DNA from 2 places in the Pantoea agglomerans genome. Region 2 is predicted to be linked to the other one. Evidence: predicted binding sites of a transcription regulator. Region 2 holds the regulator's gene; the other holds the start of a gene.

Region 1 (15,467 bases), 1.8 Mb from region 2:
CCGGCATGGCGCATCTGCTCAAGTACGACACCAGCCACGGCCGCTTCGCCTTTGAGGTGCGTCAGGAGCGCGATCTGCTGTGGGTCGGCGACGATACCATCCGCATTCTGCATCACGCCGCTATCGACGCGCTGCCGTGGCGGGAGCTTAACGTCGACGTGGTGCTGGAGTGTACCGGCGTCTACGGCAGCCGGGCGGACGGCGAAGCGCATCTGCAGGCGGGGGCGAAGAAGGTGCTCTTCTCCCATCCAGGCGGCAGCGATCTCGACGCCACCGTGGTGTTCGGCGTCAACGAACAGGCTCTTAAACAAACTGACCGCATTGTTTCCAACGCTTCCTGCACCACCAACTGTATTATCCCGGTGATCAAACTGCTGGACGACGCCTTCGGCATCGAGTCGGGCACCGTAACCACTATCCACTCGGCGATGCACGATCAGCAGGTGATTGACGCCTATCACAGCGATCTGCGACGCACGCGCGCCGCCAGCCAGTCGATCATTCCGGTCGATACCAAACTGGCCGCCGGCATTACGCGTATTTTTCCGAAATTCAACGATCGCTTTGAAGCGATTGCGGTGCGCGTGCCTACCATCAACGTGACGGCCATCGATCTCAGCGTTTCCGTTCGCGAGGCGGTAACGGCCTGCGAGGTCAACGCGCTGCTGCAAAACGCGTCAGAAGGGGCATTTCGTGGTATAGTTGACTATACGGAATTACCGTTAGTCTCTGTAGATTTTAACCACGATCCGCACAGTGCCATTGTGGACGGCACGCAAACGCGGGTCAGCGGTCAGCGCCTGATCAAGACCCTGGTCTGGTGCGACAACGAATGGGGCTTTGCTAACCGAATGCTCGACACGACGTTAGCGATGGCCGCAAGCGGTTTCAGGTAAGGCGCGGTTTGCGCCTGGCAAAACTTATGAGAATCAACGAGAGGGTTCACCATGTCTGTAATTAAGATGTCCGATTTGGATCTGGCTGGTAAGCGCGTTCTGATCCGTGCCGATCTCAACGTACCAGTAAAAGAAGGGAAAGTGACGTCAGACGCACGTATCCGTGCCTCTCTGCCTACCATCGAATCGGCGTTGAAACAGGGCGCAAAAGTGATGGTCACCTCTCACCTGGGTCGTCCGACCGAAGGTGAATACAACGAAGAATTCTCCCTGCTGCCTGTTGTTAACTATCTGAAAGAGAAACTGAACGGCACTAACGTGACTCTGGCAAAAGATTACCTCGACGGCGTTGAAGTTGGCGCGGGCGAGCTGGTAGTGCTGGAAAACGTTCGCTTTAACAAAGGCGAGAAGAAAGACGACGAAGCGCTGGCGAAAAAATATGCCGCGCTGTGCGACGTGTTCGTGATGGATGCGTTCGGTACCGCGCACCGTGCGCAGGCCTCTACCCACGGCGTTGGCAAGTTCGCGCCGATCGCCTGTGCCGGTCCGCTGCTGTCAGCCGAGCTGGAAGCGCTGGGCAAAGTCATGAGCAACCCGGAGCGTCCGCTGGTGGCGGTGGTCGGCGGCTCAAAAGTCTCCACTAAATTCGACGTGCTGCAGTCGCTGGTGAAAATCGCTGACACCGTTATCGTCGGCGGCGGCATCGCCAACACCTTCGTCGCTATCGACAACAAGGTCGGCAAATCGCTCTACGAGCCAGACTTCGTTGAAGCGGCGAAAGGCCTGCGTGACCAGTACGGCATCCCTGTTCCGACCGATTCACGCGTTGGCACGGAATTCTCTGAAACTGCCCCGGCAACCGTGAAAAAGGTTTCCGAAGTGGCGGATAACGAAGAGATTATGGACTTCGGCGACGAAACCGCGCAGGCGATGGCGAAAGTGCTGAAAGAGGCGAAAACCATTCTGTGGAACGGCCCGGTCGGCGTATTCGAGTTCCCGAACTTCCGTAAGGGCACCGAGATCGTGGCGAACGCCATCGCAGACAGCGACGCGTTCTCTGTCGCAGGCGGCGGCGATACCCTGGCGGCTATCGACCTGTTCGGCATCGAAGACAAAATCTCTTACATCTCTACCGGCGGCGGCGCGTTCCTGGAGTTCGTCGAAGGCAAAAAACTGCCTGCGGTCGCGATGCTGGAAGAGCGTGCTAAGCAGTAATCCTTTGGGGGCGACGCCCTGGCGCGTCGCCTGAAGACTTGCCCCGTTGGGCGTTTAAAGCGCTGTCCCCGCAGGGGATAGTCGGTCACGAAACAGGACACAATCATGTCTAAAATTTTTGATTTCGTTAAACCCGGCGTTGTCACTGGTGATGACGTTCAGAAGATCTTCCAGGTAGCGAAAGAGAACAAATTCGCGCTGCCAGCGGTAAACTGCGTCGGCACTGACTCCATCAACGCCGTACTGGAAGCCGCTGCGAAAGTTAAAGCACCGGTTATCGTCCAGTTCTCTAACGGCGGCGCCGCGTTTATCGCCGGTAAAGGTTTTAAAACTGACAAGCCGCAGGGCGCAGCAATTTTCGGTGCGATCTCTGGCGCACACCACGTTCATCTGATGGCTGAGCAGTACGGCGTGCCGGTTATCCTGCACACCGACCACTGCGCGAAGAAACTGCTGCCGTGGATCGACGGCCTGCTGGACGCGGGCGAAGAACACTTCAAAAAAACCGGCAAACCGCTGTTCTCTTCTCACATGATTGACCTCTCTGAAGAGTCGCTGGAAGAGAACATCGAGATTTGTAGCAAATACCTGGCGCGCATGGACAAAATGGGCATGACGCTGGAGATCGAACTGGGTGTAACCGGTGGTGAAGAAGATGGCGTGGACAACAGCCACGTTGACGCTTCTGCCCTTTACAGCCAGCCGGAAGATGTGGACTACGCCTACACCGAGCTGAGCAAAATCAGCAAGCGCTTCACCATTGCTGCCTCTTTCGGTAACGTACACGGCGTCTACAAGCCGGGCAACGTTAAGCTGACCCCGACCATTCTGCGCGACTCGCAGAAATATGTGTGTGAAAAACATGGCCTGCCGCACAACGCGCTGGACTTCGTTTTCCACGGCGGTTCCGGTTCTTCTGCAGCAGAGATCGAAGAGTCTATCAGCTACGGCGTGATCAAGATGAACATCGATACCGACACGCAGTGGGCGACCTGGGACGGTATCCTGCAGTACTACAAAAAGAACGAAGAGTATCTGCAAGGCCAGCTCGGCAACCCGCAGGGTCCTGACAGCCCGAACAAGAAATACTACGATCCGCGCGTCTGGCTGCGTGCGGCGCAGGCCTCAATGGTCGTGCGCCTTGAGCAGGCTTTCAAAGAGCTGAACGCTATCGATCGTCTGTAATCCGCATCGCGGGTTTACAACGCGGGCCAGATCGTCGGATCTGGCCTTTTTTATGCCGTCATCCCGCTAATCCGCCTGAATTTGCAGCAAATTCAACGGGAATTTGGCATATCCCCCCAATGTTTATTACCCTTGTTATCTGGTTTGCCGGAATTTTCTGGCTGTGATTTGACTTTCCCGGCAGGGAATTCAACAACAGGGCTCTCAAATGGAAGACTTAAACGTCGTAGACGGCATTCATAACGCCGGTGGCTGGCTGGTGCGTAATCAGGCGTTAATCCTTAGCTACGCGGTCAATATCGTAGCGGCTATCGTGATTCTGATCCTGGGGATGATCGTGGCGCGCGTTATTTCCCGCGGCATTAACCGCGTGCTGGTCGCGCGTCATATCGACAAAACGGTCGCAGACTTTCTTTCCGCGCTGGTACGCTACGGCATTATTGCCTTTACGCTGATTGCGGCGCTGGGGCGCGTCGGTGTGCAGACGGCTTCGGTGATTGCCGTGCTGGGTGCCGCCGGTCTGGCGGTTGGTCTGGCGCTGCAGGGGTCGCTCTCTAACCTCGCGGCGGGCGTGCTGCTGGTGACCTTCCGTCCCTTCCGCGCAGGTGAGTTTGTCGATCTGGGCGGCGTCATGGGCACGGTGCTCAACGTACAGATTTTTTCAACCACGCTTAAAAGCGCAGACGGCAAAATTGTTGTGGTGCCGAACGGTAAAATCATTGCAGGCAATATCGTTAACTTTTCGCGCGAGCCGGTGCGCCGCAATGAGTTTATTATTGGCGTCGCCTACGAGGCGGATGTCGATGAGGTGATTGCGCTGCTGGACGAGGTGGTGAAAAGCGATCCGCGCGTACTGCAGGATATGGGCGTGCAGATCGGCCTTAACGAACTGGGCGCTTCATCGCTTAACTTTGTGGTGCGCTGCTGGAGCAACAGCGGTGACCTGCAAAACGTCTACTGGGATCTGCTGAAAAACTTCAAGCGCGCGCTGGATGCGAAGGGCATTGGTATCCCTTATCCGCAGATGGATGTTCATCTGCATCGCGTTATGCAGCCTGAAGCTGAGGCACAGGCACAGGCGCAGTAACGCTGGCGGGCGGCGTTCGCGCCGCCTGTATTACCCTCTCTAATGCCCGATTAAATTTTTGCATTTCCGCTAATAATCCCGCTTCTCTATACTGCCTGCATCTCACCGATGTAAGGAAAATCCCGTGTTATCCATATACTTACAAGGGCTCGCTCTTGGGGCTTCGCTTATTCTGCCGCTGGGGCCGCAAAATGCCTTCGTGATGAATCAGGGCGTTAAGCGTCAGTATCATCTGATGACGGCATCGCTCTGTACGCTGAGCGATATCGCCCTGATCTGCGGCGGTATTTTTGGCGGCAGCGCGCTGCTGCATCAGTCCCCGCTGCTGCTGATGCTGATTACCTGGGCTGGCGTCGCGTTTTTGCTGTGGTACGGCTGGAACGCGCTGCGCAGCGCTTTTCGCGGCGATATCGATGTGGCGAGCAGTCAGGCGCTCAGGCAGAGCCGCTGGCGGATTATCGCCACCCTGCTGGCGGTCACCTGGCTCAATCCCCATGTCTACATCGATACCTTTGTGGTGCTGGGCAGTCTGGGCGGCCAGCTCCCCACGCCGACGGCGCGCCGCTGGTTTGCGCTGGGCACCATTAGCGCATCGGTAATCTGGTTTTTTGGGCTGGCGCTGATGGCTGCCTGGCTGTCGCCTCGCCTGCGCACCGTCAGAGCGCAGCGGATTATCAATTTAGTTGTGGGTGGCGTGATGTGGATCATTGCCAGCCAGCTGGCGCTGCAGGGCCTGGCGCCGCTTATGAATTGAATCGTCCTAAATCGACAGAACAAGATAAGTAAAGCAGGAACTTTTTCGGTATAATATGCTCTTAGCAGTGCATACTATTTTGTTCAAGCCTGCGTCTTCTATGCCGCAGCAAAACAGAGATCTCAAGGAGGACTTTCGTGAAACTGAAAGCACTGGCGCTGGCCGCCATGACAGGCGCGTTAGCGCTGCCCTTAAGCGCACTGGCTGACGAATTGCCGAACGGCCCGCATGTCGTGACGTCCGGTCAGGCGACCGTTGATGCGCGCCCCGATATCGCCACGCTCTCTATTGTGGTCAACGTCTCCTCTAAAGACGCGGCGGACGCGAAAAAACAGGCCGACGACCGCGTGGCGCAATATTTCGATTTCCTGCAGAAAAACGGCATTGAGAAGAAAGATATCGATGCCGCTAACCTCAGCACGCAGCCGGAATATGACTACACCAAAGAGGGCAAGTCGGTGCTGAAAGGCTACCGCGCGGTGCGTCAGGTTCAGGTGACGCTGCGTCAGCTGGATAAGCTGAACGAGCTGCTGGACGGCGCGCTGAAAAGCGGCCTGAACGAGATCCGCTCGGTCGAGCTGGGCGTCACCAATCCTGAAAGCTATAAGGCGCAGGCGCGCAAGGCGGCGATTGATAACGCAACGCAGCAGGCTGCGGCGCTGGCCGAGGGCTTTAACGCGAAGCTCGGCCCGGTGTACAGCATTCGCTACCACGTAGCCAACTATCAGCCGATGCCGATGGCGCGCATGTATAAGGCGGCCGCGCCGGCTGCGGATACCTCAGCGCAGCAGACCTACGAGCAGCAGAGCATTCACTTTGACGATCAGGTGGATGTCGTCTTCGATATCAAACCGAATACGGCTGGCACGCAGCAGTAACAGAGAAGGGGCGCTAAGCGCCCCTTTTTTATTGCGATTATGCCGACGCGGGCAAGCTAACCCGAGCCAACGGCATCTTTGCCGGCTCCGCCCGCGCAAACAGGCCGCTCATCTCTGCACCCTGCTAAAGGCGCATACGAATTCAGGCCGCTAAATCATCCTGACGCAGCACGCGGTGGCCGTGTGAAATCAGCGCGTCGGTAACGCGGCGCATCAGGCGGCTCTCCGGCGCGAAGCGGTGCCAGTAGAGCATGCGGCGCTGGCAGAGACCCGGCGTTAAATCGAGCAGCTCGCCGCTTGCCAGCTCGCGCTCAATCTGCAGATGCGGGATCATACAGCAGGTCGATCCCTGGCGCGCCAGCTGCACAAAGGCTTCTGACGAGTTAACGATATGGCAGGGTACGCTGCCGGGCGACAGGTCGAAATTCTGCTGCAAAAAGGCCTGATGCATATCATCAAGGTGGTCAAAAGCAACCGCTGGTGCCTTCAGCAGCGCCGAGCGGGTCACGCCGTTCGGGAAGTAGCGTGCGGCGAACTCTGGCGAGGCGACGAACAGATAGTCGAGGGCGCCAAGCTGATCCACCAGGCAGCTCGGCAGCGGCTGCGGCTGAATACTGACCGCGCCCACGACTTCGCCGCGGCGCAGCCGCTCCTGGGTGCGGGTTTCATCTTCGACCTGCAAATTAAGGCGCACCGGCGAGTCCGCCAGCACATCTTTCAGGGCGGGCAGCAGCCAGGTCGCCAGACTGTCGGCGTTGACCGCCAGCGACAGCAGCAGCGGCGTGGTGCCGCCGTTCTCGTCGCTTAGCCACTCCTCTTCCAGCAGTTCCACCTGATGCAGCAGCGCCAGCAGCTTCTGTCCCTGCTCGGTCGGGCGCGGCGGCACGGTGCGCACCAGCAACGGCTGGCCGAACAGGTTTTCCAGCTGTTTGATACGCTGCGAGACGGCCGACTGCGTTATGCATAACTTCTGTGCGGCGCGCTCGAAGCCGCGTTCGCGAATCACTGCGTCCAGCGCCTGAAGCGTTCGATAATCGGGGCGTTTCATTGTTGTTCTCTCTCCTTCAGGGTGGACGATACTATGCCACAAAAAATTCATCTGACGCGCGTCAAAGGCGCTTTCCCTGCGCCGCGCGTCGCCTTTTTTGCGGGCTGGCTTCCAAAGCGATCACGCCAGCGGAAACAGCCGCGCACATTCGGCGAGGGTTGCTTTATACTACGCGCACTTCGTTGTCGCACAGGTTTTAAACATATCATGACCCAGGATGAACTGAAAAAAGCCGTAGGCTGGGCCGCACTGAAATATGTGCAGCCGGGTACTGTCGTCGGCGTCGGCACCGGTTCCACCGCCGCACACTTTATCGACGCGCTCGCCACCATGAAACAGCAGATTGAAGGCGCCGTCTCCAGCTCAGAAGCCTCAACGCTGAAGCTAAAGGCGCTCGGCATTCCGGTCTTCGATCTCAATGAGATTGACGATCTGGCGATCTACGTGGATGGCGCAGATGAGATCAACCCGCAGATGCAGATGATCAAAGGCGGCGGGGCGGCCCTGACGCGTGAGAAGATCGTCGCGGCCGTGGCGCGCAAGTTCATCTGCATCGCCGACGCCTCGAAAGAGGTGGACGTGCTGGGGCGTTTCCCGCTGCCGGTCGAGGTGATCCCGATGGCGCGCGCCTTTGTCGCCCGCGAGCTGGTTAAGCTCGGCGGCCTGCCGGAGTATCGCCAGCATGTTGTCACCGACAACGGCAATATCATTCTCGACGTGCATAACCTGACGATTCTCGATCCCGTCGAGCTGGAAAAAACCATCAACGCGCTGCCCGGTGTGGTCACCGTTGGGCTGTTTGCCACGCGCGGTGCCGATATTGCGCTGATCGGCACGCCGGATGGCGTAAAAACCATCGAAAAATGATCTGTCCGGCGCGCTAAACGCGCCGGTTATTTCCCTGCGCAAAACATCTTTTCTTCTGCTGCCTAAATTCGGTGACTTATGTCACATAACCGTCATCCGCAGCAGGTTCGTTCTTTGTTCGTGGTTCAGCTCCCGATTTTGTGCGGCAATGTGCTGGGCTCGGGCTTCCCCGTGCTGGCCGTCAGGCAATCGGTTGTATTGCCGCAGGCGTAAATTTTGATATTTTGACAGAAGGCGCGCTTATGGCGGCCATTGTTGAAATCACAATAGGGTCGGGGAAATGGCAAAGGTATCACTGGAAAAAGACAAGATTAAGTTCCTGCTGGTGGAAGGCGTCCACCAGAGCGCGCTGGAGAATCTGCGCGCAGCGGGTTACACCAACATCGAATTCCATAAAGGCGCACTGGATGACGAAGCGCTGAAAGCCTCCATTCGGGATGCGCACTTTATCGGCATCCGCTCCCGCACCCAGCTGACGGAAGAGATTTTCGCCGCGGCGGAAAAGCTGGTCGCCGTAGGCTGCTTCTGCATCGGCACCAATCAGGTCGATCTCAACGCTGCGGCGACGCGCGGCATTCCGGTATTCAACGCGCCATTCTCCAATACCCGCTCGGTCGCTGAACTGGTTATCGGCGAAATGCTGCTGATGCTGCGCGGCATTCCCGAGGCGAACGCCAAAGCACACCGCGGCATCTGGAACAAAAACGCCGTTGGCTCTTTTGAAGCGCGCGGCAAAAAGCTCGGCATTATCGGCTACGGTCATATCGGCATGCAGCTTGGCGTGCTGGCTGAAAGCCTCGGCATGCACGTCTTTTTCTACGATATTGAAAACAAACTGCCGCTGGGCAACGCCACGCAGGTGCGTCACCTTGCCGATCTGCTGAATATGAGCGACGTGGTGAGCCTGCACGTGCCGGAAACGCCTTCGACACAGGATATGATCGGCGCGCAGGAGCTGGCGCAGATGAAGAAGGGCGCGCTGTTGATCAACGCCTCGCGCGGCACCGTGGTCGATATTCCGGCGCTGTGCGACGCCCTGGCGAGCAAACATCTGGCCGGTGCCGCCATCGACGTCTTCCCGCTGGAGCCGGCAACCAACAGCGAACCTTTCAATTCGCCGCTGTGCGAGTTCGACAACGTGATCCTGACGCCGCATATCGGCGGATCTACCCAGGAAGCGCAGGAGAATATCGGGATTGAAGTGGCGGGCAAGCTGGCGAAATATTCCGATAACGGCTCAACGCTCTCGGCGGTCAACTTCCCGGAAGTATCGCTGCCGATGCACGGCGCCAGCGCCAGTCGTCTGCTGCACATCCATGAAAACCGTCCGGGCGTGCTGACGGCGATCAACCAGATCTTCGCCGAGCAGGGGATCAACATCGCCGCGCAGTTCCTGCAAACCTCGCCGATGATGGGTTACGTGGTGATCGATATCGATGCGTCGCAGGATCTGGCGGACAAAGCGCTGCAGCTGATGAAGGCGATTCCGGGCACCATTCGCGCCCGTCTGCTCTACTGATCCAGCTTTACCGAAAGCGGGCCGTCTGCTGTTGTCGCAGATGGCCCCGGCTGTTACTTCCCTGATTCACTTCTGCTATTCCCACTGCCACAGACGCGACGGCGTCAGCACGGCGGGCAAGGGCACATCCCACTCCTCGGCAGGCAAGCGCTCCACCCGCTGGCAGTCATGCGCTACGCCAACCGGTAAAAAGCCGTGCTGACGCCAGTTCTGCAGCGTACGGTCGTAAAAGCCGCCGCCCATGCCGAGCCGCTGACCGCTGTCGTCAAAGGCCACCAGCGGCACCAGCATCACATCCAGCCGATCCAGCGTAATCAGCTGGCGGATATCGAGCGGCGGTTCGGGGATGCGCAGCTTGTTCGGCGTCAGCGTCGTTTCCGGCGTATAGCGCAGAAACAGCAGATGGCCGGGGGCGAAAGGGTGCAGCACCGGCAGATAGACCTGCTTTTTCTGCTTCCAGAGCTTAGCGATAAGGGGGCGGGTGTTAAGCTCGCCATCCACTGATAAAAAGAGCGCGACATGGCGGGCGCTGGCGAGAGGCGCGAAGTTAACGGCGTGTTCCGCCAACAGATCGGCGGCCTGCTCCTGCTGTTCAGGCGTCAGGTCGCGGCGCAGGTGGCGCACATGCTGGCGAATATGGTGTCGATCAAGCAGAGAGGGCTGGGACACAGGAACCCCGTTGATATAGTCGCTGATTAAGCAACTATATCATTCACAACGGGGAAAGACAGATGCAGAACAGAAGGAGATCTCCGAGATGCCGCCGCAGGCTGTAACCCTTGAACCCTTGGTTCAAGGTGAATGTGCCGTCGCAACCATCAGGCTTCTCGGACGAACCGAGCATGCTCACAGGTTACAGAGCGCCACACTCTGTTGGTATGAAATATCGGCTCAGGGGACTGGCCCGCTTGCAAACATCTCAGAGAAAATGGACTTCACCGTTGCCGCTGCGCAGCAACCATAAAGTATTATTCGAACTTCGCACCCTGGCGGTCGGTTATGCGACCTTGCTCAACAAGAGCCTGTTCAATTGTCTGCTGCAGGATACGGATACGTTGTTCCATATTAGCAGCATAATCGCGCGTTTTCATTTTCTCTTGCGCCAGTTCGTGGCAAATGTTTAACGCGGCAATGAACACCAGTTGCTCGGTATTTGTGACTCTAGTGCGAACTTTTAAATCTTGCAACCGTTGATTGAGGTCATCGGCAGCCGCATTCAGCGCATCTTGCTGTTCAGGCGGACAATTCACTCTCAATGAACGACCAAAAATTTGTATATCTACTGGTTGTGCAGACATGCCACCTTCCTGACTGATTACTTCGCCCGCAGCTCCCTTCAGACTCAATGCTTTGGGAGGCGGGCAACTATATAGACCCGCGAAATAACTTACAACCCCTTTTCTGGAAACCTTGAGGCAGCTAGTGGTAGCATAACACGAACTTATTCTGCCAACGACGACGAATACTTATGTCTTTACAGAACGCAACCCCCGATTACAACGCGCTGGCTTCGGCGCTCTCTCAACAGGGCGTGGGGATGACGCCAGCAGAAATGCATGGCCTGCTTAGCGGCATTCTGTGCGGCGGCAATCAGGACGCCAGCTGGAAAACGCTGGTGCACGATCTGACCAATGAAGGCATGGCGTTCTCTCAGGGGCTGGCGCTGCCGCTTCAGGCGCTGCGCGACAGCACCGCCGATACGCTGGAAGAGGAAGGCTACCTGTTTCAGCTGATGCTGCCGGACGACGACGATATCAGCGTCTTCGACCGCGCCGACGCGCTGGCGGGCTGGGTTAACCACTTTCTGCTCGGCCTGGGCGTCACGCAGCCGAAGCTGGAGAAAGTCACCGGTGAAACCGGCGAAGCGATTGACGATCTGCGCACCATCGCCCAGCTCGGCTATGATGAAGATGAAGACCAGGAAGAGCTGGAGCAGTCGCTGGAAGAGGTGATTGAATATGTGCGCGTGGCGGCGCTGCTATGCCACGATACCTTCACGCGCCCGAAGCCTACCGCCCCCGAAGTGAAAAAACCGACGCTACACTAAGCCAGATATCTCAGGGCGCGAGCGCGCCCGTTTCTACAGGGAGTGCAAACATGATTTCTCTGGACAGGTTCCAGCAGCGTCGCCAGGCGCTACTGGCGAAAATGGCTCCCGGCAGCGCCGCCTTGATCTTTGCCGCGCCGGAGGTGACCCGCAGCAACGACAGCGAATATCCCTTCCGGCAGAACAGCGACTTCTGGTATTTCACCGGCTTCAACGAGCCGCAGGCGCTGCTGGTGCTGATAAAAAGCGACGAGACCCACAATCATAGCGTGCTGTTCAACCGCGTGCGGGACCTCACGGCGGAGATCTGGTTCGGCCGTCGGCTGGGTCAGGATGCCGCCCCTGAAAAGCTGGGGGTCGATCGCGCGCTGCCCTGGGAAGATATCGCCCAGCAGCTGCATCTGCTGTTGAACGGGCTGGACGTGGTCTATCACGCGCAGGGTGAATATGCGGAAGCGGATGCGCTGGTATTCGCGGCGCTGGATAAACTGCGCCGCGGCTTTCGCCAGAATTTCAGCGCGCCGGCGACCCTCACCGACTGGCGTCCCTGGGTGCATGAAATGCGTCTGTTCAAGGATGAAGAGGAGATAGCGCTCCTGCGCCGCGCCGGGCAAATCAGCGCGCTGGCGCATACCCGCGCCATGGAGGCGTGCCGTCCTGGCCTGTTCGAGTATCATCTGGAAGGCGAAATCCACTACGTCTTCAACCGCCACGGCGCGCGCTTTCCCTCCTATAACACCATCGTCGGCTCAGGCGAAAACGGCTGTATCCTCCACTACACCGAAAATGAGAGCGAGCTGCGCGACGGCGATCTGGTGCTGATTGACGCGGGCTGCGAATTCCACGGCTACGCCGGCGATATTACCCGCACCTTCCCGGTCAACGGCAAATTCAGCGCGCCCCAGCGCGCCATTTACGACATTGTGCTCGCCTCGCTTGAAAAAGCGCTGGCGCTCTTCCGTCCCGGCGTCAGCATTCGTGACGTTAATGAGGAGGTGGTGCGCATTATGGTCAGCGGCCTGGTGGAGCTGGGCATTCTGCAGGGCGACGTCGAAACGCTGATCGCCGAAGAGGCGCATCGCCAGTTCTTTATGCACGGCCTGAGCCACTGGCTGGGTCTCGACGTGCATGACGTCGGCCACTACGGCACCCCGTCGCGCGACCGCATTCTGGAGCCGGGGATGGTGCTGACCGTGGAGCCGGGGCTCTATATCGCACCGGATGCCGATGTGCCTGCGGCCTATCGCGGCATCGGCATTCGCATCGAAGATGACATCCTGATCACCGCAGCGGGCAATGAGAATCTCACCGACAGCGTGGTCAAGGACGCGGATGCAATCGAGGCGCTGATGGCAGCGGCGCGTCAGCCATGAGGGTTATTATCGCCGGAGGTGGCATGACCGGCGCGACGCTGGCGCTGGCCATTTCCCACCTTACGCAAGGGCAGCTGCCGGTCACGCTGATTGAGAACAGCGCGCCCGACAGCCGCGCCCATCCAGGGTATGACAGCCGCGCCATCGCGCTGGCCGCCGGCACCCGTCAGCAGCTGATCGATATCGATCTCTGGCGCAGCATTGAAAAGTACGCCACGCCGATTACCGATATCCACGTCTCCGATCGCGGCCATGCTGGCTTCGTCACGCTGGAGGCCGGAACCTATCAGATCCCGGCGCTCGGCTACGTCGTCGAGCTTTTTGCCGTAGGCCGGCAGCTGTTCGAGCGGCTGAAAAGCGCGCCGGGCGTAACGCTACGCTGTCCGGCGCGCGTTATCGACGCGCAGCGCAGCCAGGATAGCGTCCAGGTAACGCTGGAGGGGGGCGAACAGCTGGAGGGCGCGCTGCTGGTGGCCGCAGACGGCTCTCGCTCGCCGCTTGCTGCCTCGTTCGGCATTCAGTGGCAGCGCGAGGATTATCAGCAGCTGGCGACCATCGCCAACGTCTCTACGCAGCTGCCGCATCAGGGACGCGCCTTTGAGCGCTTCACCGAACATGGCCCGCTGGCGCTGCTGCCGATGTCGGACAATCGCCTGTCGCTGGTATGGTGTCATCCGCTCTCGGCGCGCGCAGAAGTAGAGCGCTGGAGCGACAGCGAATTTCTGGCGCAGCTGCAGCGCGCGTTTGGCTGGCGACTGGGGCGCTTTACCCAATGCGGCCAGCGCGAGAGCTATCCGCTGGCGCTGCAAAGCGCCGGGCAGCAGGTGTCGCATCGTCTGGCGCTGGTGGGCAACGCGGCGCAAACGCTGCACCCGATCGCCGGACAGGGCTTTAACCTCGGGCTGCGCGACGTTATGTCGCTGGCGGAAACCCTGGCGGCCGCGCATCGCCAGCAGCAGGATCCAGGCAGTTATGGGGTTCTGCATCGCTATCAGCAGCGCCGTCAGCCCGATCGCGCGGCGACGATCGGCATTACCGACGGGCTGGTGCGGCTGTTCGCTAACCGCTACGCGCCGCTGGTGGCGGGACGAAATCTGGGGCTGATGACGATGGATCATCTGCCGTGGCTGCGTAATCAACTGGCCGAGCGCACGCTTGGCTGGGTTAAGCGTTAACTAAGGGGCACCGATGCAAAGTTTTGATGTGGTTATCGCCGGCGGCGGCATGGTAGGACTGGCGGTCGCCTGCGGTTTGCAGGGCAGCGGGCTGCGCGTCGCCGTGCTGGAAAAAACGGCGGAGCCGCAGTTTGACGTCAGCGCGCCGCCGTCGGTGCGCGTGTCGGCGATCAACGCCGCCAGCGAGCGGCTGCTGCAGAAGCTGGACGTCTGGTCCGATATTCTGGCGCGGCGCGCCAGCGCCTATCACGGCATGGAGGTGTGGGATCGCGACAGTTTCGGCGCTATCAGCTTCAACGACGATCGGCAGGGGCTGACCCATCTGGGACATATTGTGGAAAACCCGGCGATCCACAGCGCGCTCTGGCAGCGCGCCAGCCGCTGCAGTGACGTGACGCTTATGGCACCCTCGCAGCTGCAGCAGGTGGCGTTCGGCGAAAACGAAGCCTTCGTCACCCTGGAGAATGGCGAGATGCTCACCGCGCGCCTGCTGATTGCCGCCGACGGCGCCAACTCCTGGCTGCGCAATAAAGCGGATATCCCCTTAACCTTCTGGGATTACGATCATCATGCGCTGGTGGCGAATATTCGCACCGAGCTGCCCCATGACGCGGTGGCGCGCCAGGTTTTCCACGGCGACGGCATTCTGGCATTTTTGCCGATGCAGGATCCGCACCTGAGCTCTATCGTCTGGTCGCTGTCGCCGCAGGAGGCGAGCCGTCTGGCGAGCATGCCGCAGGCGCTGTTTAATCAGCAGCTGGCAGTGGCGTTTGATATGCGCCTCGGCCTCTGCCATCTGGAGAGCGAGCGTAAATCCTTCCCGCTGATGGCGCGCTATGCTCGCAATTTCGCGGCGCACCGGCTGGCGCTGGTAGGCGACGCCGCGCATACCATCCACCCGCTGGCGGGGCAGGGCGTCAATCTCGGCTTTATGGACGCGGCGGAGCTGATTGGCGAAATCCGCCGCCTGCACCAGCAGGGCAAGGATATCGGCCAGCATCTCTATCTGCGTCGCTACGAGCGCAGCCGCAAACAGAGCGCGGCGCTGATGCTGGCGGGCATGCAGGGCTTTCGCGAGCTGTTTGCCGGTACCCATCCGGCGAAGAAGCTGCTGCGCGATCTGGGGCTGAAGCTGGCGGATACGCTGCCGGGCGTCAAACCCGCGATGCTGCGTCAGGCGATGGGGCTGCACGATATGCCCGCCTGGCTGCGCTAAGCCGCGCGCTGCGTTACCTGAGCCAGCCTTGCGCTGGCTTTTTTACGCCTTTTGGATCCCTTTGCACCAAAAAGGAGCGGGGCTGCACCCTGAGCGAGCCTCGTTTGATTTATTCTAATTTCACCCCCTTCATCGCATTAGTTTTAGTTATCCGATGTGCTGACCCGCCGGGCAGGTTGTTAACATTTTGCGCGCCATTGCTGATTA
Region 2 (15,467 bases):
CACGTAGGCATGCAGGATCGCCGCGCCGTTCGCGCTCTGCTCCACCAGCGCGCCGCTGCCGTTGCCGAGCTTGAACAGGCTGAGATAGACCAGCGTCAGGCCGACGCCGGCGATCAGGCCAGCCATCACGGTATAGCGCGTCAGCAGGCTGGCGCTCTCAACGCCGCGCGAGCGCGCCGCGTTAACGATAACGATACCGAACACCAGCGCGCCCAGGGTATCCATCGTGAGATAGCCGTTGACGAAGCCGCTGGAGAAGGCGGCACGCTGATAATCTACGGTAGCAGGCGCGACAGTGCCCGCCGGCCAGATCAGCGCCGCGATGCCAAGCACCGTCAGCGCGACGATTTTCAGCGGCGCAAGGAAGTGGCCCACGGTATCCAGCAGCTTGCCGGGATAGAGCGACACGCCAATCACCAGCACGAAATAGATAAAGCTGTAGATAAACAGCGGCAGCGCACCGTCACCGGTGAGCGGCGCGATGCCCATTTCGAACGACACGGTCGCGGTGCGCGGCGTGGCGAACAGCGGGCCGACCGCCAGATAGCAGACGGTCGCCAGCAGCAGGCCAGCGCCCTTGCCGATCGGGGTGCTAAGCGCGTCAACGCCACCGCCGACGCGCGCCAGCGCGATAACGGTCATCACCGGCAAACCCACGGCGGTCAGCAGGAAGCCAATAGCGGCCGTCCAGACGTGTTCGCCAGACTGAATACCGACCATCGGCGGGAAAATAATGTTACCCGCGCCAACAAACAGGGCGAACGTCATAAAGCCCAGCGCGAGGATATCCTTCGAGGTTAAACGATGTGTCATACAACTGTATTGCCTGTAACGAGTGTTGCGGTGGAAGTTGGGTTTATGTTGTCCCCAGACCGCGCGTTGACAACGACTTAGCGCACGATGCCAGCGCATTGTGCTTGCCTTAATCGTGTCGCGCAGGTGAATTACGCTGCTTTTGTTCTGTTCACAAGTGGGATGATACGACAACGGCCGTAAGTAGAACGTTTATAGCGGAGAAAGGCAATACGGGATCGGAAAACCAGAAGGTTATGGCGGAAAACAGGCAGAAAGCAGTGAATATCTCGGATATATCTCCGCAGGGCATCAGATGATGTGCTTATTTTTTCTCCATCGCGTGAGAAATTTCAGCGTAAGTGCGCGTCATGGTGCACAAAAGGCGCGTTTTACGCGCCTGTTTGCACAAGTTTACAGCATTACCACACCTGGCTGGCGATATCGACCACCAGGCGAATCTTCGCCCACTGCTGCTCTTCGCTCAGGCTGTTGCCCTCTTCGGTAGAGGCGAAGCCGCACTGCGGGCTAAGGCAGATCTGGTCCAGGCTGACGAACTTCGCCGCTTCCTGCAGGCGCGCCTTCACCTGCGCCGGATCTTCCAGCTCGCCGTTTTTGGTGGTCACCAGGCCCAGCACCACTTTTTGATGCCCAGGCTTAATAAAGCGCAGAGGCTCGAAGCCGCCAGAGCGCTCGTTATCATACTCCAGGAAGAAAGCGTCGATATTGACGCCGCCGAACAGGATCTCCGCCACCGGCTCATAGCCGCCTTCAGAGATCCAGGTAGAGCGGAAGTTGCCGCGGCAGACGTGCAGGCCCACGGTAAGATCGGCCGGCTTGCCCTCCAGCGCCTTGTTCAGCACGCGGGCATAGGTGCGCGCCAGCTGCTCGGGATCATCGCCGCGCTCGCGGATTTGACGCTTCTGATCTTCTGAACAGAGGTAGGCCCAGACGGTGTCGTCCAGCTGCAGATAGCGGCAGCCCGCATCGTAAAAGGCTTTGATTGCCGTTTTATAGGTTTCGGCCAGATCGTCGAAGTAGTCCGCCAGGTCGGGATAGACGTTTTCGTCGATCACTTTACGGCCGCCGCGGAAGTGCAGCACGCTCGGGCTGGGAATGGTCATCTTCGGCACCGCATCGCCCGCGATGCTCTGCAGGAAGCGAAAATGTTCCAGCATCGGGTGATCGCGGAAGCCCAGTTTGCCCACCACGCGCACGCCGTGCGCTTTGGTCTGCACCCCGTTGAACTGAATGCCCTGCTCGGCTTCGAACAGCTCAACGCCCTCCAGGCCGCCGAAAAAGTCGAAGTGCCACCAGGCGCGGCGGAACTCGCCGTCGGTCACGACCTGCAGGCCATTAGCGATCTGCTTGCTGACGACGTCGCGGATCGCTTCGTCTTCGATACGGGTCAGCTGGGTTTTATCAATCTGCCCGGCGGCATACTGCTCGCGCGCATTTTTAATGGCGGCGGGACGCAGGAAGCTGCCGACGGTATCGGCGCGGAACGGGGCGGTCTGTGCGGTCATTTTCTACTCCTGATCGCTGTCGTTAATCACGACAGGGAATAATTTCACTCTGTTATATGTAGCCATCTGGATGGCTAAACGTCTGCGGACAGAGTGGCACGCGCGCGACGCTTCTGCAACAGAAGAAATTTCAGTAGAGTTGAAAAAAATTCACGTTAGCGTTTACTTCGCTTCTATGGCAGCCAGCGCCTGCTCTCGCTGCGCCGTCGACAGCGGCAGATAGCCTGCTTCGCTGACGCGACGCTGTCCCTGCGGCGACAATACCTGGTGCAGAAAGGCGTCAACCAGCGGCGGCAGCGGCTTGCCTGGGGGCTTATTTACGTAGATATAGAGCGGGCGCGCCCAGGGATAGCGGCCGCTGCGGATAGAGTCAGCGTCCGGCGCTACCGCCGCGCGCTGGCCGTCGGCCACGGCGAGCATCTTCACGCCGCTGAGATGAAAGCCGAAGCTGGCGTAGCCGATGCTGCGCGGATTGGCGGCGACCGCCTGCACCACGGCGGCCGAGCCGGGAAACTCAGCCACGTCGGCGCGAAAATCGCCGTTGCACAGCGCCTGCTGCTTGAAGAAGCCCCAGGTGCCCGAGGCGGAGTTGCGCCCGTAGCGCTGAATCGGCCGCCGTGCCCAGTCGGGCTGGCGCACGCCCATATCGCCCCAGCGAGTCGGCACCTGCGGCCCGCCGCACAGGCGCGTCACGGAAAAAATAGCGTCGAGCTGGCGCGCGTCGATCTGCGTCAGCGGGTTGCGCTGATTCACCACCACCACCAGCGCGTCGAGCGCCACCGGCACGGCGAGCGGCGCGTAGCCGTAGCGCGCCTGAAAGGTTTGTCGCTCCTCCGCCTGCATAGGGCGGCTCATCGGCCCGAGCTGCGCGGCGCCCGCCGCCAGCGCGGTTGGCGCGGTGGAAGAGCCAGAGGCCTGCACCTGCAGATTGACGCCAGGGGCCTGCGCGCTGAAATCTTCGCTCCACAGCATCATCAGCGTCCCCAGAGTGTCAGAGCCGACGCTGCTGAGGTTGCCGGTGAGCATGGCAGGCTGAGGCGCCGCCGCCAGCGTCAGCGCGGGCGAGAAGAGTGAGAGCAACAGCAGCAAGGCGCGCATGAGAGGTTCCATTAACGGTTAATGGACGGCATTCTCCTGCAATCCCGCGCTGACGATCAACCTCGACGGCAGCGTAAAGGTGAAGCAGGTCTCTTTATTGGGAATGCTGGTGATCTCCAGCCGCGCATTATGGTGGCTGAGGGCGTGCTTGACGATCGCCAGCCCCAGCCCGCTGCCGCCGGTGGCGCGCGAGCGCGCCTTATCTACGCGGTAGAAGCGCTCCGTCAGGCGCGGCAGATGCTCCGCCGGAATGCCCGGCCCGTTGTCGCATACCCTGAACTGTGCGCCCTGGCGGCTGCGCAGCCAGCTGATATCGATGCGCGTGCCCTCTGGCGTATGGTTTACCGCGTTATAGACCAGGTTAGAGAGGGCGCTGCGCAGCTGATCGTCATCGCCGAGCACCTTGAGATGGGGATCGGTATGGAAATGGATCTCATGGCGGCCGCTGCTCAGCGTCTCCGCTTCGCGCTGCAGCAGATGCAGCATCATCGGCACATCCACCGTCTCTTTCATGTCGAGAGCCGGCGCGGCCTCAATGCGCGACAGCGTCAGCAGCTGGCGCACCAGGCTGTCCATGCGGCGCGTCTGCTCCTGCATAGTCTGCAGCGCCTTGCCGCGCGAGCGCTCGTTCATCACCGAGTCGTTCATCATCTCCAGATAGCCCTGCAACACCGTCAGCGGCGTGCGCAGCTCGTGACTGACGTTGGCGAAGAAGTTGCGGCGCGCCCCCTCCAGCTGGTGCATCTGCGTCACGTCGCGCGCCACCATCAGCCACTGCCCTTCGCTGTAGGGCATGATGCGAAACTCCATATGGTGCTGGTTATTGAGGATCAGGGTGAGCGGCTTGTTGAAATCGCGCTGGCGAATATAGCGGGAGAATTCAGGGTAGCGCAGCAGGTTGAGGATGTTCTGGCCGTTATCTTCCGGCCAGCGCAGGCCAAGATGCTGCTGCGCCAGGCCATTACACCAGAAAATCGCCCCCTCTTCCGTGGTGAGCACCACCGCGTCGGGCAGCGTCTCTGCGCCGCTGCGAAAGCGCTTGATCAGGTTACCCAGCTCGCGCCGCCGCCGCCGGTTGCGCAGCTGCATCTGATAGAGCCCGTAAAACAGCGGCTCCCAGCTCGCCCGTCCGGTGGGCGGCGTCATGGTGCGATCCACCCACAGCCAGTGCGACAGCCGCATCAGATTATAGAAATGCCACAGCAGCACCCCCAGCACGCTGGCCAGCAGCAGCCAGGGCAGATAGCCGAAAATTAAACCGATAATCAGCGCCGGCAGGCAGGCCAGCGCCAGCTCGGAAAGCAGTCTCTTCCAGGAGAGTCGTTCCAGCACGGTAAAGGCTCCGTTTAGTAGCGGGCGGAGAAACGATACCCCGTTCCGCGAACGGTTTGAACCATGCGATCGTGGCCGGACACCTCCAGCGCCTTACGTAAGCGGCGAATATGCACGTCGACGGTGCGATCTTCCACATAGACATTGGTGCCCCAGACGTGGTTCAGCAGCTGCTCGCGGCTGTAAACGCGCTCGGGGTGGGTCATAAAGAAGTGCAGCAGCTTATATTCGGTCGGGCCCATCTCCAGCGGCGTCGAGGCCGACATCACGCGGTGCGACGAGGGGTCGAGGCTCAGCCCCTGCATCTCGATGACCTCCTCCACCGCCATCGGCGAAATGCGGCGCATCACCGCTTTGATGCGCGCCATCAGCTCTTTCGGCGAGAAAGGCTTGGTGATGTAGTCATCGGCGCCCACCTCCAGACCGCGTACGCGATCTTCCTCTTCGCCGCGCGCCGTCAGCATCATCACCGGAATATCGCGCGTCAGGGCTTCGCGCTTGAGGTGCTTGATAAACTGAATACCGCTGCCGCCCGGCAACATCCAGTCCAGCAGAATAAGATCTGGCCAGGGCTCAATCAGTTTCCCTATCGCGCTGTCATAATCCTCCGCCTCGATAGGCTGGTAGTCGTTCTGCTCCAGCACGAAGCACAACATTTCACGGATAGGGGCTTCATCTTCCACAACCAAAATGCGCTTAGCCATTGTAACTCCTGCTGATGTGACTGCTGTCACCGTTATATGCGGCGCCATTATGCGTCAGATTTATGACACTTTTATGAAAAACATAGCCGCTTAATCAGCGCGTTAACACTGCTTTATGACAGCCGGCGCGGCTTTTTTCGCTTTTGCGCCATAGCCGGTATAATCGTCCGGCAAATCGTTACGGCAGGGAGTTTTATGCGCATCATTCATACCGCGGACTGGCACCTCGGTCAGTTTTTTTATAACAAGAGCCGGGCGGCCGAGCACCAGGCCTTTCTCGACTGGCTGCTGGCGCGTATTGAGGAGCATCAGGTCGATGCGCTGATCGTCGCGGGCGATCTTTTCGACAGCGGCACGCCGCCGAGCTACGCGCGCGAACTCTTTAACCGTTTCGTGGTGGCGCTGCAGCCGACCGGCTGCCAGCTGGTGGTGCTGGCGGGCAACCACGACTCGGTCGCCACGCTTAACGAGTCGCGCGCCCTGCTCGCCTGCCTGAATACTCAGGTGATCACCACGCCGCAGGCGGATCATAACCTGCTGCTGCTGCGCGACCGCGCCGGCGAACCGGGCGCGCTGCTCTGCGCCATTCCCTACCTGCGGCCGCGCGATATTCTGCGCAGCCGGGCGGGCCAGTCGGGGCGTGAGAAGCAGCAGAGCCTGCTGGAGGCGATTGCCGCCCACTACCAGCGCAGCGTTGACGCGGCGCGCGCGCATCCGCTGGCGCTGCCGGTGATCGCCACCGGCCACCTTACCACCGTCGGCGTCAGCAAAAGCGATTCGGTGCGCGATATCTATATCGGCACGCTCGACGCCTTTCCCGCGTCGGCTTTTCCCGACGTCGACTACGTGGCGCTGGGCCATATCCATCGCGCTCAGCGCGTCGCCAACAGCGACCATATCCGCTACAGCGGTTCGCCGATTCCGCTCAGCTTCGACGAGCTCGGCAGCGAGAAAAGCGTCTTCCTGCTGGAGCTGGACACCCGCGGCCTGCGCGCCGTAACGCCGCTGCCTGTTCCGCAGTTTCAGCCGATGAAGATGCTAAAAGGCTCGCTGGCAGAGATCGAGGCGCAGCTGGCTCCCTTCGCCGACCATCAGGGTGAAAAGCCGGTATGGCTCGATATTGAGGTTACCACCCAGGAATTTCTCAGCGATCTGCAGCGTCGGGTCGAAGCGCTGACCGCCGGGCTGCCGGTTGAAGTGCTGCTGCTGCGCCGCAGTCGCGAACAGCGCCAGCACAGCCTGGCGCAGCTGAAAAACGAAACCCTGAGCGAACTGAAAGTGGAAGAGGTCTTCGCCCGCCGCATCGCGCTGGCGGAGGATATCGATGCGCCTCAGCATGCGCGCCTCAGCGCCCTGTTCCGCTCAACCCTCGCCTCGCTGGAGGAGAGCGAATGAAAATTCTCACGCTGCGCTTTAAAAACCTGAACGCGCTGAAAGGCGAATGGTTTATCGACTTTCGCACCGAGCCCTTCGCCAGTAACGGCCTGTTCGCCATTACCGGCGCAACCGGCGCAGGCAAAACCACGCTGCTCGACGCCATCTGCCTGGCGCTCTATCACCAGACGCCGCGCCTCGGCGTACTGTCGCAGACGCAAAACGGGCTGATGACCCGTGACACCGCCGAATGCCTCGCCGAAGTGGAGTTTGAGATCAAAGGCGAAGCCTGGCGCGCCTTCTGGAGCCAGAACCGCGCGCGCGGCGCGGCCGACGGCAAGCTGCAGGCGCCGCGCGTTGAGCTGGCGCGCTGCGTCGACGACAAAATCTTCGCGGACAAGGTTAACGACAAATTAAAACTGATCGAGTCACTGTCGGGCCTCGACTTCGAGCGCTTTACCCGATCGATGATGCTGTCGCAGGGACAGTTCGCCGCGTTCCTTAACGCGAAGCCCGGCGAGCGCGCCGAACTGCTGGAGGAGCTGACCGGCACCGAGATCTACGGCCAGATCTCTGTCGCCATCTACGAGCAACACAAGACGGCGCGGCAGGCGCTGGAGAATCTGCGCAGCCGCGCCGGTACGCTGGCGCTGCTCGACCCCGAGGCGCGCGCCGCGCTGCAGCAGCAGCTGGCCGCGCTGACCGAAGCGGAGCAGGCGCTTACTCAGCAAAACAGCAGACTGCACCAGCAGCATCAGTGGCTGACGCAGGCGCAGCAGTTGGACAGCGATATTCAGGCCGCGCAGGCGGCGCTGGCGCAGGCGGAACAGGCGTGGCGCGAGGCGGAAACGGATCGCCAGCGGCTGGCGCGCAGCGAGCCGGCGGAAAAACTGCGCGATAAATTAGTTCAGCGCGACAGCCTGCTGCAGGAGCAGCAGCGCCTGCAGCAGGCGCAGCAGCAGCTGGCAGCGCAGCGCCAGGCGGCCGAAGAGCAGACGCAGCGCGATCGGCATCGCCGCGAGACGGCTCAGGCGGCGCGCGACGCCGCGCTGCGCGAGCAGCAGACGCAGGAGACGCTGCTGACGGAACAGGTTATCCCGCTCGACCAGCAGATTGCCGCCCTGCTGGCGCAGGCGCAGCAGCAGCAGCGGGAGAGCGATCAGCAGCAGCAGACGCTGGCGCAGAGCGAGCGCGCGCTGCAGCAGGAAACGGGGCAGCGCGACAGCCTGCAGGCCGCGCTGGCGGAACAGCAGCAGTGGCGCGCGGATCAGGGCGCGCTGCCGCAGTGGGGCCCTTCGCTGGCGCTGTGGCAGGAGCGTTTCACCCAGCTGACGCAGCGGGAAATGGCGCTGGCGGCGCTCGGCGCGCAGCAGCGTCAGCAGCAGCAGACGCTGGCGCAGCGGCAGGCGGAGATCGCCCGGCTGGAGCAGCAGGCGGCCCCGCTGAGCCTGGCGGAACAGCAGGCGGCGAGCGCCCTGCAGAGGGCGCAACAGGCGCTGGCCGATCTGGAGCAGCGCCATCCACCGCAGGCGCTGCAGGCCAGCCTGGCGCAGATCGAGGCGAGCCGCCCGCAGCGCCAGCAGCTGGCGGTGCTGGCCTCGCAGTGGGCGCCGCTGCAGCAGCACATCGCCGCGCGTCAGCAGCGCCTCGCCGCGCTGGACAAGACGCTGCAGCAGGATGATGAGACGTTGCAAAGGCTACGCGCCACCTTCGCGCGCGAAAAGGCCGCCCTTGCCGATATCAAAAAAATCTGCGAGCTGGAGCAGCATATCGCCGATCTGGCCGCCTGGCGCGCGCGCCTGGAGCCTGAGCAGCCCTGCCCGCTGTGCGGCTCATGCCAGCATCCGGCGGTGGAGCGCTACGCCGCGCTGGAGCTGAGCGCGAACCAGCGACGGCTGGCCGAACAGGAGCAGCAGGTCGAGGCGCTGCGCGAACAGGGCATTAAAAAAGGCGAGGCCGTTAAGCAGGCGCAGGCCGAACGGCAGCGGCTGCAGGAGGAGCTGGCGGCGGAAACCCGACGGCTGGAAGAGCTAGCCCAGCAGTGGCAGGTATTACAGAGTGAGCTAGCGCTCACATTTGATGCGGGCGACAGCGCCGCGCTGGCCGCCTGGCAGCAGCAGCAAAACGGCGCAGAGCAGGCGCTGCAGCAGCAGCTTCGTCAGCAGGAGGCGGCCGCGCGTCAGCGTCAGCAGGCGAAAGATGAGCACCTGCGGCATCAGCAGGCGCTGCAGCAGCATCAGCAGCAGCTTCAGCTGGCCCAGCAAACGCTTACTAACCTGCAGGAGAGCGCGGCAACGCTGGCGCAGCGTCTGGAACAGGAGGAGCGCGACTGGCAGCAGCGCCGCGATGCGCTGCATCAGGAGCTGGCGGACGCCGGCCTCGCCCTGCCCGACGCGGCGGCGCGCGACGGCTGGCTGCAACAGCAGCAGCAGCGCTGGCAGCGCTGGAATGAGAGCGAACAGCAGCTTGCCCGGCTGCAGCCGCAGCTGGCGCGCGCCGAGGTGCAGTGCAGCAGCCTGCAGCAGCGCGTAGAGAGCGAACGGCAGCGGCTTGACGCACTGCGCCAGCAGCGCGCGCAGAGCGAGGCGACGCTGGCGCAGCTGCGCGCAACGCGGCAGGCGCTGTTCGGCGATGGCGACGTTGCCGCAGCGCGGCGGCAGATGCAGGCGCAGATCCAGCAGCAGGAGGCGGCCCTCGCCGCCGCGCTGGAGGGAATGCAGACCACCCAGAGCCACCTCAGCCAGCTGGCCGGACGCGCCGCAGAGCTGGACGCGCAGCAGGAAAAAGCCAGCCAGGCGCTGCGCGAGGCGCAGCAGCTGTTCAGCGCCGCGCTGGCCGCCGCCGCCTTCGACGATGAAGCCAGCCTGCGCGTCGCGCTGCTTGACGAAGAGGAGGCGCACAGGCTGCGCGCCCGGCTACAGCAGCTTGAGCAGCAGCGTCAGACGCTGCAGGCGCAGGCGCAGCAGCTGGCGCAGCGGCGCGAGGCTCATCAGCAGAGCCGACCCGAGGGGGCGGCGGAAAGCGCCGCCGCGCTGGAAGCGCAGCTTGAGCAGCTGCGTCTGGCGCTGCGCGACAACGCGCGCCAGCAGGGCGAAGCGCAGCAGCAGCTTCAGAGCGATGCGCGCCTGCGCGAACAGCAGCAAAGCCTGATGATGCAGATCGAAGAGGATGAAGCGGCGCTGGCGCAGTGGAGCCAGCTAAACGATCTTATCGGCTCCGCCAGCGGCGACAAGTTCCGCCGCTTCGCGCAGGGGCTGACGCTGGATCACCTGGTGGCGCTCGCCAACCGCCAGCTCGATCGGCTGCACGGGCGCTATCTGCTGCAGCGCCGCGCCAGCGACGCGCTGGAGCTGGACGTGATCGATACCTGGCAGGCGGACGCCGCGCGCGACACCCGCACCCTGTCGGGCGGCGAAAGTTTTCTCGTCAGCCTGGCGCTGGCGCTGGCACTTTCAGATTTAGTCAGCGTGAAAACCCGCATAGAGTCTTTGTTTCTCGACGAGGGGTTCGGTACGCTGGACGCCGAAACGCTCGACACCGCGCTGGATGCGCTGGACGCGCTCAACGCCAGCGGCAAAACCATTGGCGTAATCAGCCACGTCGAGGCGATGAAAGAGCGCATTCCGGTTCAGATCCGGGTGCGCAAAATTAACGGGCTGGGCTACAGCAAACTGGAACTGCCCCGCGCTCAGGAGGCGTAATGAAAACAGGCATGGCGCTGCTGCTCGCCAGCGCGCTGCTGGCGGGATGCAGCAGCACACCGCAAAGCGATCTCAGCTGCGGCCGCACGTATTCGGCGGCGCAGTGCAACTATCTGCGCGACGTTCAGCATCAGCTGGTCAGCAGCTTTAACAGCAGCGTCGCGTCGCGCTATCCGGGCCAGACCTGCCTGGTGTCGGCGCACCGTCGCGCCGACGGCGGCTACAGCGTGCTGCGCACCGAGGGAGACGAAGCGCTCTGCCTGCGCGCCTGGCAGCAGGTCAGCAGCGCGCGCAACCTGCCGCTGCCGCCGGTGGGCGTGCCGGAAGACTGGCAGTTCGCCTTCGGCTCAACGCAGTAACCCTTACTTTATCAGCGGCCAGAGCCAGGCCGCGCCGCGCACTCCGCTCGAATCGCCGTGTTTTGCCTTCAGCACCGGCGTTTCACACTCCCCGCCAAATACCCACTGCTTCATCAGCGTCGGCACCGTCTGATAGAGACGATCGTTGTTGCTCATGCCGCCGCCGAGCACGATCGCATCGGGATCCAGCAGGTTCACCACCTGCGCCAGCGACTTCGCCAGCCGGGTTTCGTAGCGGCGCATCGCCTGCTCGGCGATCGGATCCTGCTGCGCGATCAGCTTAACGATCTCGGCGCCCTTTAACGCCTGGCCGCTCAGCCGCCGGTAGTCGATGGCGAAGCCGGTGCCGGAGACAAAGGTTTCGATACAGCCCTTCTGCCCGCAGTAGCACGGCACCTCCTCCCGATAGCGCAGCTCATCCTCATCCATCCACGGCAGCGGATTATGACCCCACTCGCCGGCGTTGCCGTTGCCGCCGATGCGCGCCTCGCCGTTGATCGCTATCCCCGCCCCCGATCCGGTGCCAATAATCACCGCAAACACCAGCGGCTGGCCTGCGCCCGCGCCGTCTACCGCCTCGGAGACCGCCAGGCAGTTGGCGTCGTTGGCGATGCGCACTTCGCGCTGCAGCGCCAGCGCCAGATCGCGATCCAGCGGCTGGCCGTTAAGCCAGGTGGAGTTGGCGTTTTTCACGCGGTGGGCGTAAGGCGAGATCGTGCCGGGAATGCCGACGCCGACGCTGCCGGTCTGGCCGGTTTTCGCCTCGGCGAGATGCACCAGACCCGCGATCGCCTGCACCGTGGCGGCGTAATCGTCGCGCGGCGTATCCACGCGGTGGCGAAACAGCTCATTTCCCTCATCAGACAGGGCGATCACTTCAACCTTGGTGCCGCCCAAATCAATACCTATACGCACGCGTTATTCCTCATTATTCGTCAGGGTGAGAGATACATTAGGAGCGGCGCCGGGGAAAGGCAATGAAACCGTTTCGATGTTTCGCTATCATGCGCGCTGACCTCTCGACTTGTGCGCCCGATCGCGCGACCCGGTAAGGAATTGTGATGTTGTGGTTTAAAAATATGATGGTTTATCGTCTGAATCGGGACATTCCGCTCTCTGCAGACGACATGGAAAAACAACTTGAGGCTTACACCTTCTCCCCCTGCGGCAGCCAGGATATGAGCAAAACCGGCTGGGTGTCGCCGATGGGCAACCGCAGCGATGCGCTGACCCATGTGAACAACGGTCAGATCGTGATTTGCGCCCGCAAAGAGGAGAAGATCCTGCCGTCGCCGGTGGTGAAGCAGGCGCTGGAAGCGAAGATCAGCAAGCTGGAAGCGGAACAGAGCCGCAAGCTGAAGAAGACGGAAAAAGATTCGCTGAAAGATGAGGTGCTGCACAGCCTGCTGCCGCGCGCGTTCAGCCGTCTCAGCCAGACCTTTATCTGGATCGACACCGTAAACAACCTGATCATGGTCGACTGCGCCAGCGCGAAAAAGGCGGAAGATACGCTGGCGCTGCTGCGTAAGAGCCTTGGCTCACTGCCGGTGGTGCCGCTGACGCTGGAAAGCCCGATTGAGCTGACGCTGACCGAATGGGTGCGCTCCGGCGATCTGCCCGCCGGTTTCGCCCTGATGGACGAAGCGGAGCTGAAGGCGATCCTCGAAGATGGCGGCGTGATCCGCTGTAAAAAGCAGGATCTGGTATGCGACGAGATTGCCAACCATATCGAAGCGGGCAAGCTGGTGACTAAACTGGCGCTCGACTGGCAGGAGCGTATCCAGTTTGTGCTGGCGGACGACGGTTCGGTGAAGCGCCTGAAGTTCAGCGATACCCTGCGCGAGCAGAATGACGATATCGACCGCGAGGATTTCGCCCAGCGTTTCGACGCTGACTTTATCCTGATGACCAGCGAACTCGCCGCGCTGACCAGTAATCTGGTTGAGGCGCTGGGCGGGGAAGCGAAGCGTTAAGAAATCGGCCCATCAGGCCGGTTAACACTATCTGAAAGCGAATGACATGGCCCGAAGTGCAAAGCGTCCCGCGACAGGGAGGTCGCGGGCCGAGCGGGCCATGTCATCCGCACTGGCACACTGCCATGGCCCGTTTTATTACTCTTTCAGATAGCGGCAGAGATAGGAACTCGGCTCACCCACCTGCAGATGAAACTCGCTGTGGCCCGGCACGTTAAACACTGAACCCGCCTCAAACCATTGCCATTCGGTTTCGCCCGGCAGCAGCACCTTCAGCGATCCGCTCACCACCGTCATCTCTTCCGGCTGCGCCGTGCCGAAGGTGTATTCGCCTTCCGCCATCACGCCCACGCTGGCACGACCGGTGCTGGCACTGTCGAAGCCGATAGATTTTACTTTTCCGTCAAAATACTCACTTACATTGAGCATGTTACTTCCTCACAGCACATTAAGGTATCTGGCAGTGTAGAGCGGAACTCGCTGATCTGTCACGCGAATTGCAGCTTCGCCTCCCGCTTTGTGATCGCGCCGTTATCAGACGATAAGTTCAGCGGCCAGTTTCGCCACCAGCACGTTGGAGAGCAGCACCGGAATGCCCAGCAGCTTCTGCAAAAAGTCGCGATGGGTCTGGTTATAGCCGATGCAGTCGAGCACCACTACGTCCGCGCCCTGCTCCTGCAGCGAGAGCGCCGCGTCGGTCAGCTTCTCGTTATCGGGAATATAGGGGCTGGCAACGGCGAAGCAGGGCCGGCGCTGCAGATTGCGCCACTTGTTCGCCTGCTGCTGCATCTGCTCCTCAACCGGCACCACGATGCCGACCTGATGGTCCTGCACAATGGCGGAGACCAGCGGCGGAATAATGCGGTCAGGCTCCAGCAGCAGCGCGCTTTTGGCGGTCAGCGCGCCGAACTCGCCGGTGCAGAGCAGCAGAATAGTGTCGTAGCCCTCAGCTTCCAGCGCGGCGATTTTCGCCTGCAATCCCTGCTCGACCTTCGCCGTAGCCAGCCGCACCTGCGTGCCGTTGCGCAGGCGCGACACCAGCACGCCATCCTGCGCGTCAGGGGCGAAGCGCGCGGCGATCTCCGCCTCGCTCAGCCCGTCCAGCAGGCCGACATGATCGGTCTGCTCAGCCGGTAAACAGGCCGCCAGCAGCGGCATAATATCGCTGCGCGGCGACTGACCAATGGTCAGGGTAACCAGGGATTTCGTCATTATTCGTCTCGTTTACGCAGGTGACTCAGGCTGCCGTAAAGCGCCAGCAGGCGGGCGTACTCGTCGGCATCGTAGAAATGGCAGGTCTCGCGGCCAAACTCTTTTGCCACTTCTACCGCAAACTTCGCCGCCGCCGCAATATCCACTTCATGGCTGGCGCCGGTTCCGCAGCCCGGCACCACCGACTCCGCCGTGATCGCCACGCCCACCACCGGCACGTCGGTCGCCGTGGAAGGTTGCAGAATGCTGTTCAGGTGATAAATGCCGTTGCCGTAAGGGGTAATATCCTGCGTGGTAATGGGAAAGGTTACCGCCGGACGGCCGGTGGTCATCTCCATAATGCGCAGCAGATCGTCCGATACGCGCAGGATATAGCCCTCTTTTACCGTAGGCGACAGCGCAAATCCCTTGTGGTTAATAATGCGGTTGCCCTTTGTGGTATCGATCGACAGGATAGCGTCCACCTCCTGCACCACCTCATTATTGTTCATGGTGACGTCGTCAACAGGCGAATCCATAAAGTCGACCGGCTCGTGCGGGCGCGTCGGCGCATCGGGACAGATATGCGTGGTAACGATAACGTCGCCCGCCAGCACGTCGCCTTTGGTCTGCATTACGGCCAGCTTCAGCGCACTGCTCACCGCCGCCACGGCGCCATCGGCGTCGGAAACCATGCCGATGCGGGTCGGGCGCGCGCCGATGCCGCCCAGGCGGCCGATAATGCCCAGCGTCGGCGCGCTGCCGCCGCTCGCTTTGCCCTGCGCGCCGGGAATATCGATGCGAACAAAATCGGTGCGCCCTTTTGGCCCGCTGACGCGCTTAACGCTGGCGCTGACGCCGGGAAAGCCGGCGAAGAGATCCGCCACCTGCTGGCCATCGATAAATGCGCTGTCGAATAACTCAAATACCTGTAACGTCTGGTGCAGACTCATGACATCCCTTAATTATTTTTTGCCGCTGGCAAACAGCGAGTGAAAGAAGCTATAGAGCGCGTCGCCGGCGATAAAGCCCGCCGCCAGCACCTCCATCGGCGAGCGACCGCGTTCGCCCCATACGCGAATAATGATGATGCGCAGCGCGATACCCACGACTACCGCCCAGCCGGCCATCGCGTTATTGATCAGCAGGCCGGTGGCGAGCAGCACGCCGAGCTGGCGTTTCGGCCCGCCGATCAGCTGAATAATGGCCCCGGGAATCGCCCACATCAGCAGGCTACCGGCGATGCCCGGCTCCGCGCCCGCCTGGATGGTTTTGGCGTAGACGCGCGCCACCGGCGGCAGCAGGTTTTCCGCAAAAAACAGGTTGTGGGCGTACCAGACAACGGGAACAGAGACCAGAAACGCAATCATCGCGGCGATCAGCTGAATGCGGCGCCCCCACAGCTCCTGCTGCAGAT

Evidence for each region. The regulator PhoB, encoded in region 2, activates phosphate uptake and scavenging genes when phosphate is short. The targets are predictions, from matches to a motif close to CTGTCATAAAACTGNCNNAT.
Region 1: serA (phosphoglycerate dehydrogenase) is a predicted target of PhoB. The motif match lies at 8,009-8,028, and genes of this name have one in related genera.

The regions. Positions count from the first base shown of each region.
Region 1 is NZ_CP083809.1:733,892-749,358, forward strand. Features, by position in the region: gene epd (erythrose-4-phosphate dehydrogenase) at 1-896, shown strand, start outside; gene pgk (phosphoglycerate kinase) at 948-2,111, shown strand; gene fbaA (class II fructose-bisphosphate aldolase) at 2,217-3,296, shown strand; gene mscS (small-conductance mechanosensitive channel MscS) at 3,505-4,383, shown strand; gene argO (arginine exporter ArgO) at 4,508-5,137, shown strand; gene LB453_RS06035 (oxidative stress defense protein) at 5,275-6,015, shown strand; gene LB453_RS06040 (LysR family transcriptional regulator ArgP) at 6,158-7,063, opposite strand; gene rpiA (ribose-5-phosphate isomerase RpiA) at 7,271-7,930, shown strand; gene serA (phosphoglycerate dehydrogenase) at 8,211-9,449, shown strand; gene LB453_RS06055 (5-formyltetrahydrofolate cyclo-ligase) at 9,525-10,118, opposite strand; RNA gene ssrS (6S RNA) at 10,195-10,378, opposite strand; gene zapA (cell division protein ZapA) at 10,418-10,747, opposite strand; gene LB453_RS06070 (YecA family protein) at 10,918-11,496, shown strand; gene pepP (Xaa-Pro aminopeptidase) at 11,547-12,869, shown strand; gene ubiH (2-octaprenyl-6-methoxyphenyl hydroxylase) at 12,866-14,044, shown strand; gene ubiI (FAD-dependent 2-octaprenylphenol hydroxylase) at 14,058-15,260, shown strand.
Region 2 is NZ_CP083809.1:3,061,128-3,076,594, forward strand. Features, by position in the region: gene brnQ (branched-chain amino acid transporter carrier protein BrnQ) at 1-813, opposite strand, end outside; gene LB453_RS17450 (cobalamin-independent methionine synthase II family protein) at 1,215-2,318, opposite strand; gene LB453_RS17460 (PstS family phosphate ABC transporter substrate-binding protein) at 2,481-3,416, opposite strand; gene phoR (phosphate regulon sensor histidine kinase PhoR) at 3,435-4,748, opposite strand; gene phoB (phosphate response regulator transcription factor PhoB) at 4,763-5,452, opposite strand; gene sbcD (exonuclease subunit SbcD) at 5,648-6,847, shown strand; gene LB453_RS17480 (AAA family ATPase) at 6,844-10,527, shown strand; gene LB453_RS17485 (cell envelope integrity protein TolA) at 10,527-10,886, shown strand; gene mak (fructokinase) at 10,890-11,801, opposite strand; gene rdgC (recombination-associated protein RdgC) at 11,948-12,859, shown strand; gene ppnP (pyrimidine/purine nucleoside phosphorylase) at 12,998-13,288, opposite strand; gene LB453_RS17505 (AroM family protein) at 13,394-14,071, opposite strand; gene LB453_RS17510 (DUF1177 domain-containing protein) at 14,071-15,003, opposite strand; gene LB453_RS17515 (OPT/YSL family transporter) at 15,016-15,467, opposite strand, start outside.